Regions from separate parts of the Humibacter sp. genome, predicted to be linked through region 1. Evidence: predicted binding sites of a transcription regulator. Region 1 holds the regulator's gene; the other holds the start of a gene.
The links. The regulator HspR, encoded in region 1, represses chaperone genes until heat shock. The targets are predictions, from matches to a motif close to AAGTTGAGTCNNNNNGACTCAACTT.
Positions count from the first base shown of each region.

Region 2: the regulator HspR is predicted to act here: its motif matches at 1,857-1,881, upstream of ACTHNC_RS12595 (Hsp20/alpha crystallin family protein).

Region 1 covers NZ_JBQCIE010000110.1:6,961-11,166, forward strand. Annotated here, with positions in the region: gene dnaK (molecular chaperone DnaK) at 1-32, shown strand, start outside; gene ACTHNC_RS14160 (nucleotide exchange factor GrpE) at 35-745, shown strand; gene ACTHNC_RS14165 (DnaJ C-terminal domain-containing protein) at 876-1,874, shown strand; gene ACTHNC_RS14170 (heat shock protein transcriptional repressor HspR) at 1,889-2,311, shown strand; gene ACTHNC_RS14175 (SGNH/GDSL hydrolase family protein) at 2,360-3,052, shown strand; gene ACTHNC_RS14180 (SGNH/GDSL hydrolase family protein) at 3,163-3,825, shown strand; gene ACTHNC_RS14185 (polysaccharide lyase 8 family protein) at 3,924-4,206, opposite strand, start outside.
Region 2 covers NZ_JBQCIE010000101.1:42,263-46,468, forward strand. Annotated here, with positions in the region: gene ACTHNC_RS12585 (S9 family peptidase) at 1-337, opposite strand, end outside; gene ACTHNC_RS12590 (aldo/keto reductase) at 432-1,268, shown strand; gene ACTHNC_RS12595 (Hsp20/alpha crystallin family protein) at 1,359-1,820, opposite strand; gene ACTHNC_RS12600 (class I SAM-dependent methyltransferase) at 1,986-2,639, shown strand; gene ACTHNC_RS12605 (hypothetical protein) at 2,668-3,090, shown strand; gene ACTHNC_RS12610 (alpha-hydroxy-acid oxidizing protein) at 3,099-4,206, opposite strand, start outside.

The DNA of each region.
Region 1 (4,206 bases):
AGGTCGTCGACGACGAGGACGAGAAGAAGTAGCCATGGCGAAGAACGACGAATCGAACGAGCACGAGGAGCCGGTCGTCCGCGACAAGCGACGCATCGACCCCGAGACGGGCGAGGTTCGTCGGCCGGACGGCGAGGGGGCGGGGCCCACGGGTTCCGCTCCCGACCCTTCGACGGGCTCAGGACAACGCCCTTCGACGGGTTCCGCTCCCGACCTCGAGCACGAGCAGGTGATCGACACCGGTGAGGGCTACGAGGGTCCGGATGTCGAGACATCCCTCTCCGACGCCGACCTGGACTTCCTTTCCGGGCAGTCCGGTGCCGAGGAACTCGCCGCAGAGCGGCTCGCCGACCTTCAGCGAGTGACCGCGGAGTACGCGAACTACCGCAAGCGCACCGAGGCGAATCGCGAGGTCGAGCGGGAGCGTGCCGTCGCCGACACGGCGAAGGCGATCCTGCCCGTGCTCGACGACCTGGACCGTGCCGAGAAGCACGGCGACCTCGAGGGCGACACCGCGTTCGCCACGATCGCCGGCAAGCTCCGGGCGGCGGCGACCGAGAAGCTCGGACTGCAGGCCTTCGGTGCTGCGGGAGAGCCGTTCGACCACAACGTGCACGAGGCGATCTTCCAGCAGCCGTCGGCCGACGTGACCGAGCCGACCATCCTCGACGTCGTCGAGGTCGGCTACACGCTCGGTTCGACACTCGTGCGTGCGGCCAAGGTGGTCGTCGCGGTCCCGCAGTAGCTTCCGCATTCCATTCAGGTCGCATTTTTCGTCGCTTTCGAGCCCAGATGGCGACTAAAACTGCGACCTGAACCGATGAGACGCAGCCGCTCACAACAGAACACGTAAGAACACAGAAAGGAGGTGCCGGGTGGCCAGTCAGGACTGGTTCGACAAGGACTTCTACAAGGTGCTCGGCGTCTCCAAAGACGTTTCGCAGTCCGAGCTGAAGAAGATCTACCGCAAGCTCGCGCGCCAGTACCACCCGGACTCCAACCCGGGCGACGCCAAGGCTGAGGCGAAGTTCAAGGAGATCAGCGAGGCGTACTCCGTGCTCTCCGACGACGAGCAGCGCAAGGAGTACGACCAGATCCGGGCCATGGGCTCCGGTGCCAGGTTCACGGCCCCGGGAGGCGGCGCGGGCGCCGGCGGATTCGAGGACGTCTTCGGCGGCATGTTCAACCAGGGCGGCCGCGGGCAGTCCTATACGTTCCAGCAGGGCGGTGCCGACTACGACGACCTGCTCGGCGGTCTTTTCGGCAGCGGACGCTTCGGTCAGTCGACCGGCGGCTTCCGTGGCTACGGCGGCCCGACTCGTGGACAGGATGTCTCGGCATCCACCACCATCGACTTCCAGACCGCTGTGACCGGTGAGACCGTGCACCTCACGGTGGACGGTGAGACCGTGAAGGTGCGCATCCCTGCCGGGGTGAGCGACAAGCAGCGCATCCGCGTGCCGGGCAAGGGGCGCCCGTCACCGGACGGCGGCGAGCGCGGTGACCTGTATCTCACGGTGACCGTGCGCCGGCATCCGGTGTTCGAGCGCGAGGGTCTGAACCTGCGCGTCACGGTGCCGGTGACGTTCGCGGAGGCGACGCTCGGCGCCACGATCGAGGTCCCGACGCTCGACGGCGCAACGGTGCGGCTCAAGGTGGCGCCCGGAACGCCGAGCGGCAGGGTGCTGCGCGTGAAGGGCAGGGGCGTCGTCTCGAAGAAGGCGACGGGCGACCTGCTCGCCGAGGTGCAGGTGGTCGTGCCATCGCATCTGAGCAAGCAGGGCGAGGATGCCCTCAAGGCGTTCGACGCGACACTGCCCGACGAGAATCCGCGCGAGGAGCTGCTCGCGAAGGCGCGAGCCGCGGCGCGATGAAGAGGTGAGCGGTGATGGTGGAACTGGATGAGACGACACCCGTCTTCGCGATCACCGCTGCCGCCGAGCTTGCCGGCATGCATCCGCAGACGTTGAGGCAGTATGACCGGCTCGGGCTGGTGAGTCCGCGGCGCACGGCCGGACGATCGCGCCGCTACTCGATGCGCGACGTCGTGCAGCTGCGGGAGGTCGCCAGGCTCGGTTCGGAGGGCGTGAGCCTGGAGGGCATTCGGCGCATCCTCGAGCTCGAGAACCAGGTGAACCGACTGGGCGCGCGGGTGCGCGAGCTGGAGAGCGCGCTCGCCGACGAGATGCTGAACCGCCCGGGTCGGCGGGTGTTCGCCGCCGGGTCGGAGGGCGAGGTCGTCTCGCTTCGCGCGGGAACCCGCGTGCGGCGCAGCAATCAGGTGGTCGTGTGGCGTCCGCTCGACCGGTGAGGTGTGCCCGTGCAGCGCGGCGAAACTTCGAGTCGTAGCGTCGGCGTCATGACACGGATGCCCGCTGGCGCCGCCGCTCTCGGTGTGAGCGCCGCCGCACTCGTGCTGGGCGGCGCGGCCCTCGTGATCGCAACCGTTCTCTCGGCGAACGTGCACAGGCATCCGATCGCCGCGGATCAGCCGGCGGATGCCACCACCGTCGTCGCCGTCGGCGACTCGATCATGGACGGCAACGGGCTCGATCCGGACCAGGCGTGGCCCAAGGTGATCGCCGGCTACAACGGCTGGCACATGGTCAATCTCGCGACCAACGGAGCGGGCTTCGTCACCCAGGGCAACAACGGCTCGATCTTCGCCGACCAGGTGAAGGAGGCGGTGCAGCTCGACCCGTCGATGGTGGTCATCTCGGGCAGCAGCAACGACCTGGGCGTCTCGGAGTCCGACGTGCAGCAGTCGATGATCAGCGCCATGGACATGCTGCGGCACGACCTTCCGCACACCACGATCGTCGCGGTGAGCCCGGTGTGGAACGAGAACGAGCCGCCGGCGCAACTGGATGAGATCAACGACGACATGGAGGCGGCGGTCAAGTCGGTGCACGGCGTGTACCTCGACATCGGCCGACCGCTGCTCGGCAAGCCCGGGTACATGCAGTCCGACGACGTGCATCCGACAGCCGATGGACAGCTCGTCATCGCCGCCGCCGTCGAGGAGCGGATGCGCGCGGCCCATCTCGTCTAAAGCGGGTTCCGCCGGTTGAGCTCGTCGAAACCAGCCGGACGAGCCGGTTCATAGGAACCTCATCGCCAGGTCTGGCCGACCGCAACAACTCGATTCGTAACCTGATCGTTATGAACCTGAAGCGGCTGATCCCGCCGGCGCTGGCCATGGCCTCTGTCGCCGTGGCAGTCGTCGGGTACCTCACGGTCGGCGCTCCGGCCGCCGCGGCGTCCGCGGGACGTTCGACGGCTGTCGCGATCGGGGACTCGATCATGGACGGCCACAACCTGCAGCCCGACCAGGCGTGGCCCGCGATCATCGCGCACGACGACGACTGGTCGCTCACCAACCTCGCCGCCGACGGAGACGGCTTCGTCACTGTCGGCAACGACGGGACCACGTTCCTGCAGCAGGTGCGCGAGACCATCTCGTTGCATCCTCAGGTCGTGGTGCTCTCCGCCAGCAGCAACGACCTGGGCGTGCCGGAGCCCGAGGTGAGGTCCGCCATGGTCGAGGCCGTCGACGAGTTGCACGCGGCGCTGCCGAAGGCGCAGATCATCGGCTTCAGCGCGATCTGGAACGAGAACGACTCGCCGCCGCAGCTCGATCAGATGGGAACGGACCTGAGGGCCGCGGTCTCCGCCGTCGGCGGGACGTACCTCGACATCGGGAACCCGCTGAAGGACCGGCCGGACCTGATGCAGGGCGGCGATGTGCATCCCACAGCGGCCGGTCAGCTCACGATCGCGGCCGCCGTGCAGTCCGCGCTGGCGAAGGCCGGCCTGGTCTCGTAACGTCGACCCGCCATGGTGTCGACGAACCACCCGGCAACCAGCGTCGGTTCGATGGTGGTTCGTCGAGACACCGGCGGATCGACGAGGCTGGGCCGGGCTCAGCGCTTGAGGACGATCTGCTGCGCGTGACCGTGCCCGTCGAGGGCGAACCGGAGCGTGAGCGGGCCCGTTCCGACCAGGGAGGCACCGGCATCGGCCTGGCTCACCGTGAAGCTGCCTGAGTCGGGCAGCACGAGTGTCGCGCTCGACTGTGTGCGGCTCGGATCGGCCAGCGCGACCGTGATCGTGTCGCCGTTGCGGTGCACGCCGACCGAGCACGGCCCGCTCACCTGCATGCCCTGCACCGGTGAACCGGGCACCCCGTAGAAGTTCGCGAGCGTG
Region 2 (4,206 bases), on a different contig from region 1:
AGTCGTCGTCGGACGCGATCGGGGCGCGGCACTGCACGCCGTACTGCCTGCCCTCGAACGAGCGGGAGTAGTACCACCAGCGGCCCTCGCGCACCGGAACCGACAGGTCGGTCTCCTGGGTGCGTGAGCGGATCTCCTCGAAGATCCGCTCACGCAACTGTTCCAGGTGCGCGGTCTGCGCCTCGGTGTAAGCGTTCTCCGCCTCCAGGTGCGCGATCACCTCGGGGTCCTCCTTGTCGCGCAGCCACTCGTAGGGGTCCTGCACGGAGTCTCCGTGGTGTGTACGGGTGAACGGGACCCGCTTGGCGGCGGGCGCGGCGATGTCGAGACCGGGCATGCGATCCACGCTATCCGTAACATGCTCGCCACCGCGGACGACCGCCGCGACGTCGCCCGCCTCGCCGCGGTGCAGGGTCGGTAGCGTTACGTGCATGAGCATTCCGCAGCGCGTGTTGAACGATGGAACGAGCATCCCCGCGATCGGTTTCGGAACGTATCCGTTGCGCGGCGAGACGGGCGAGAGGGCCGTGGTGTCGGCGATCGAGGCCGGCTATCGGCTGCTGGACACGGCCGTCAACTACGAGAACGAGGATGCCGTCGGCCGCGGCATGCGGGCATCCGGACTCGAGCGCGCTCAGCTCATCGTGCAGACGAAGATCCCCGGACGACACCACGGGTACGACGAGACCATGGCCTCGTTCGAGCAGTCCAGGCGCGCTCTCGACGTCGAGATGATCGACGTGTACCTGATCCACTGGCCGAACCCGAGCGTCGACCGGTACGTGGAGACGTTCAAGGCGATGATCGATCTGCGCGATCGAGGGCTGGTGCGAACGATCGGCGTCTCCAACTTCACGGAGGAGTTCCTCACCAGGCTGCAGCGCGAGACCGGAGAGCTGCCTGCGGTGAACCAGGTGGAGCTGCACCCGTACTTCCCGCAGGAGCGCTTGCGCGCGTTCCACGACGAGCACGGCATCGTCACAGAGGCATGGAGCCCGCTCGGCAAGAACTCGCCGGTGCTGGAGGAGCAGGCGATCGTGGATGCCGCGGCGGCTCACGGCGTCACTCCGGCGCAGGTCATTCTGCGGTGGCACGTTCAGCTCGGATCCGTTCCTCTGCCGAAGTCGGGCAACGCCGAACGCCAGCACGAGAACTTCGACGTCTTCGGTTTCGAGCTGAGCGCCGAAGAGGTCGAGGCGATCACCGCGCTCGGCAAGTCAGACGGACGGTTGTTCGGGGGCGACCCGAACCATCACGAAGAGCAGTAGCGGGAGACGACCAAGGCGGGGGCCGGGACGATTCCCGGTCCCCGCCTTCGTCAGGAGGGCGTCAGTGAAGGCGCTCGGCGCGAACGACGTTCACGCGTCGATCGGCTTGTCGTGCTTCTCCTCGACAGTGACGGTCGGGTGCTCATCGGAGACCGCGCCGCTGGTCACCGCGATCTTGCGCGGCTTCGCCTTCTCACTGACCGGGATCGTCACGCTGAGCACGCCGTTCACGTAGTTGGCGGAGATGCGCTCGGTGTCGACTCCCTGGCCGAGGCTGAGCTGACGAAGGAATGAGCCGGACTGGCGCTCTCGCGTGATCCACTTCACGCCGTCGCCGCTCGACAGGGTCCGCTCGGCGCGGATCGTCAGCAGCTGGCCGTCGACGTCGATGTCCACCGAGCCGGGGTCGATTCCGGGCAGGTCGGCGTTCAGCACGTAGGTGTCGCCGTCGCGGTACAGATCCATCGGCATCAGCCGCGGTCCCTGCCCGCTACCGAACATGGCGCCGGCCAGCCGATCGAGTTCGCGGAACGGGTCGTAGTTGGTTGCCATCTCTCTACTCCTCCATGGTCGATCCACGATGATTCAAAGTTGAGCCGTACTGACTCAACTACGGTCAGATTAGCACTCGGCGATGGAGAGTGCCAACGATTTAGTGCCTCGGCCTCCGCTCTCGGCGAACGCGGGATGCACCCGATGCGGGATCAGAATGGAGCCATGCAGACAGCCGAGAGCCCCGACGAGATCGCACGCCGCTTCGACGAGCGTGCCGGCCAGTATGACGAGTCCGCGTTCCACCGAGAACTCGCGGAGGCCATCGTGCGATTCGCCGGCACCGGCAACGTGCGGAGCGTGCTCGATATGGCGACGGGCACCGGCCTCGTGCTCCGGGCACTACCGGAGAAGGGCATCCGCAAGGTGGGCGTCGACCTGTCTCCCGGCATGATCGCTGTCGCGCGCGGACACCTGCCAGAAGCACAGCTGATCGTGGGCGACGCCTCGATCGCACCCGAGCTCGAAGACGCCTCATTCGACCTCGTCACGTGCGTCACCGCACTGCACCTCCTGCCCAACCCGGCGGATGCCCTGCGATCCTGGCGAAGCGTGCTCGCGCCCGACGGACGCGTCGTGGTCGGCGTGTTCCGAACGGACGATGCGCGCGACGTGCCCGAGGTCGCCGAGGCGATGAGCCACGGCGAGCAGCGGCGCCCGCACGGCACGCACGACGAACTGCATGCGCGCGTCGGCACCGAGGAGGCGCTGCGAGCGCTGGCGGCGAAGTCGGGTTACCAGGTATCCAGAGTGAGCACCTGGGTGCTGCCCGAACCGCTGGAGGTGTGCTTGCTCGCGGAGCTCGTTCCCGCACCCTGAGTCGGTGCCCGCGACGCATAATGGCGGGATGATCACCACCGAGTTGGCGCGCGAGCTGCGAGACAACGGACTGGTGTGGCATCCGGCCTCCGGCGACGTCTTCGCCATCGACTCGGGCGAGTTCGACGGCGAGACGTTCACGGTGAGCGACATGACCATCGAGGCGCACGAGTTCGACACCGGCACGATCCTCGGCTTCAACGGCACGACCGAGTGGGCGCTCGACTCGGTTGCGGTCGAGAACGCAGTGTGGCTGCCGCGTGAGGACCAGCTTCGTGGCCTGCTAGGCGGCACGTTCGTCTCCCTGAGCCGTACGGATGCCGGCGACTACGTCGTCGAGACGGCCAGGGACGGCGTGCACGCCCGTTTCGACGCGACCGACGCCGAGACGGCGTACGCGCACGCCGTGCTCGCCCTGATCACGCAGGCGACGGCGGACGCCGCGACCTGACCCGGCGCTCAGCCGTCTGCGAGCGTCTCGCGGGTGATGCCTCCCACTGACGTGCACCCGGCCAGCGCCATCGTGATGTCGAACTCGGCGATCAGGTTCGTCAGCACCTCGCGCGCACCCGCCTCCCCGCCGGCTGCGAGCCCGTACACGTACGGTCTGCCGATTCCGACGGCGGAGGCTCCGAGTGCGAGTGCGACGAAGATGTCGGCGCCGCACCGCACGCCGCTGTCGAACAGCACGGGAACGCGACCGTCGACGGCGGCGACCACGCCGGGCAGGGCGTCGAGCGCGGCGATCGCGCCGTCCACCTGACGTCCGCCGTGGTTCGACACGACGACGGCGTCGGCACCCGCGTCGATCGCCGATAGTGCATCGTCAGGGTGCAGCACACCCTTGAGCACGATCGGCAGTCTGGTGATCGACCGGAGCCACGCCAGGTCGTGCCAGGTGAGCGTCGGATCGGCGAACACGTCGAGGAAGGTCTCGACCGCCGCCCGGGGGATCGCTGAGCGCAGGTTTCGAGCCAGCGACCCTGGTGCCCGCGACGACAGCTCGAGGAGCGTGCGCAGCGCGGCGGGCGTGACCTTCAGTAGCCCGCCGGTCCCTCGCCCGCCCGGCCGTCGCCCCGCAACGCGCTCCTCGACCAATCGCATGAACACCGGGTCGCTCGTGTATTGGGCGATGCCCCTGCCGCGGGCGAACGGCAGGTAGGCGAGGTCCAGGTCGCGTGGACGCCACCCGAGCAGGTGCGTGTCGAGCGTGACCATGAGGGCTTCGCACCCGGATGCCTCGGCTCGGTGCACGAGGCTCGCCGTGAGCTCTCGAGACGAGCTCCAGTAGAGCTGGAACCAGGCGGAGGTGGCAGGGGTCGCCGCCGTCACCTCCTCCATGGGCGTCGAGGCCTGGGTGGAGAGCGCCACCGGAATCCCGAGACCGGCTCCGGCTCGCGCTGCGCCGGTGTCGGCATCCGCATGCGCGAGGTCCAGCACGCCGATCGGCGCGAGGTAGAGCGGGGTCGGCCGGTGGCTGCCGAGCAGGTGGATGCCGAGGTCGCGTGCACCGACATCCCGCAGCACACGCGGCACGATGCGATGCCGGGTGAACGCCCTCCGATTC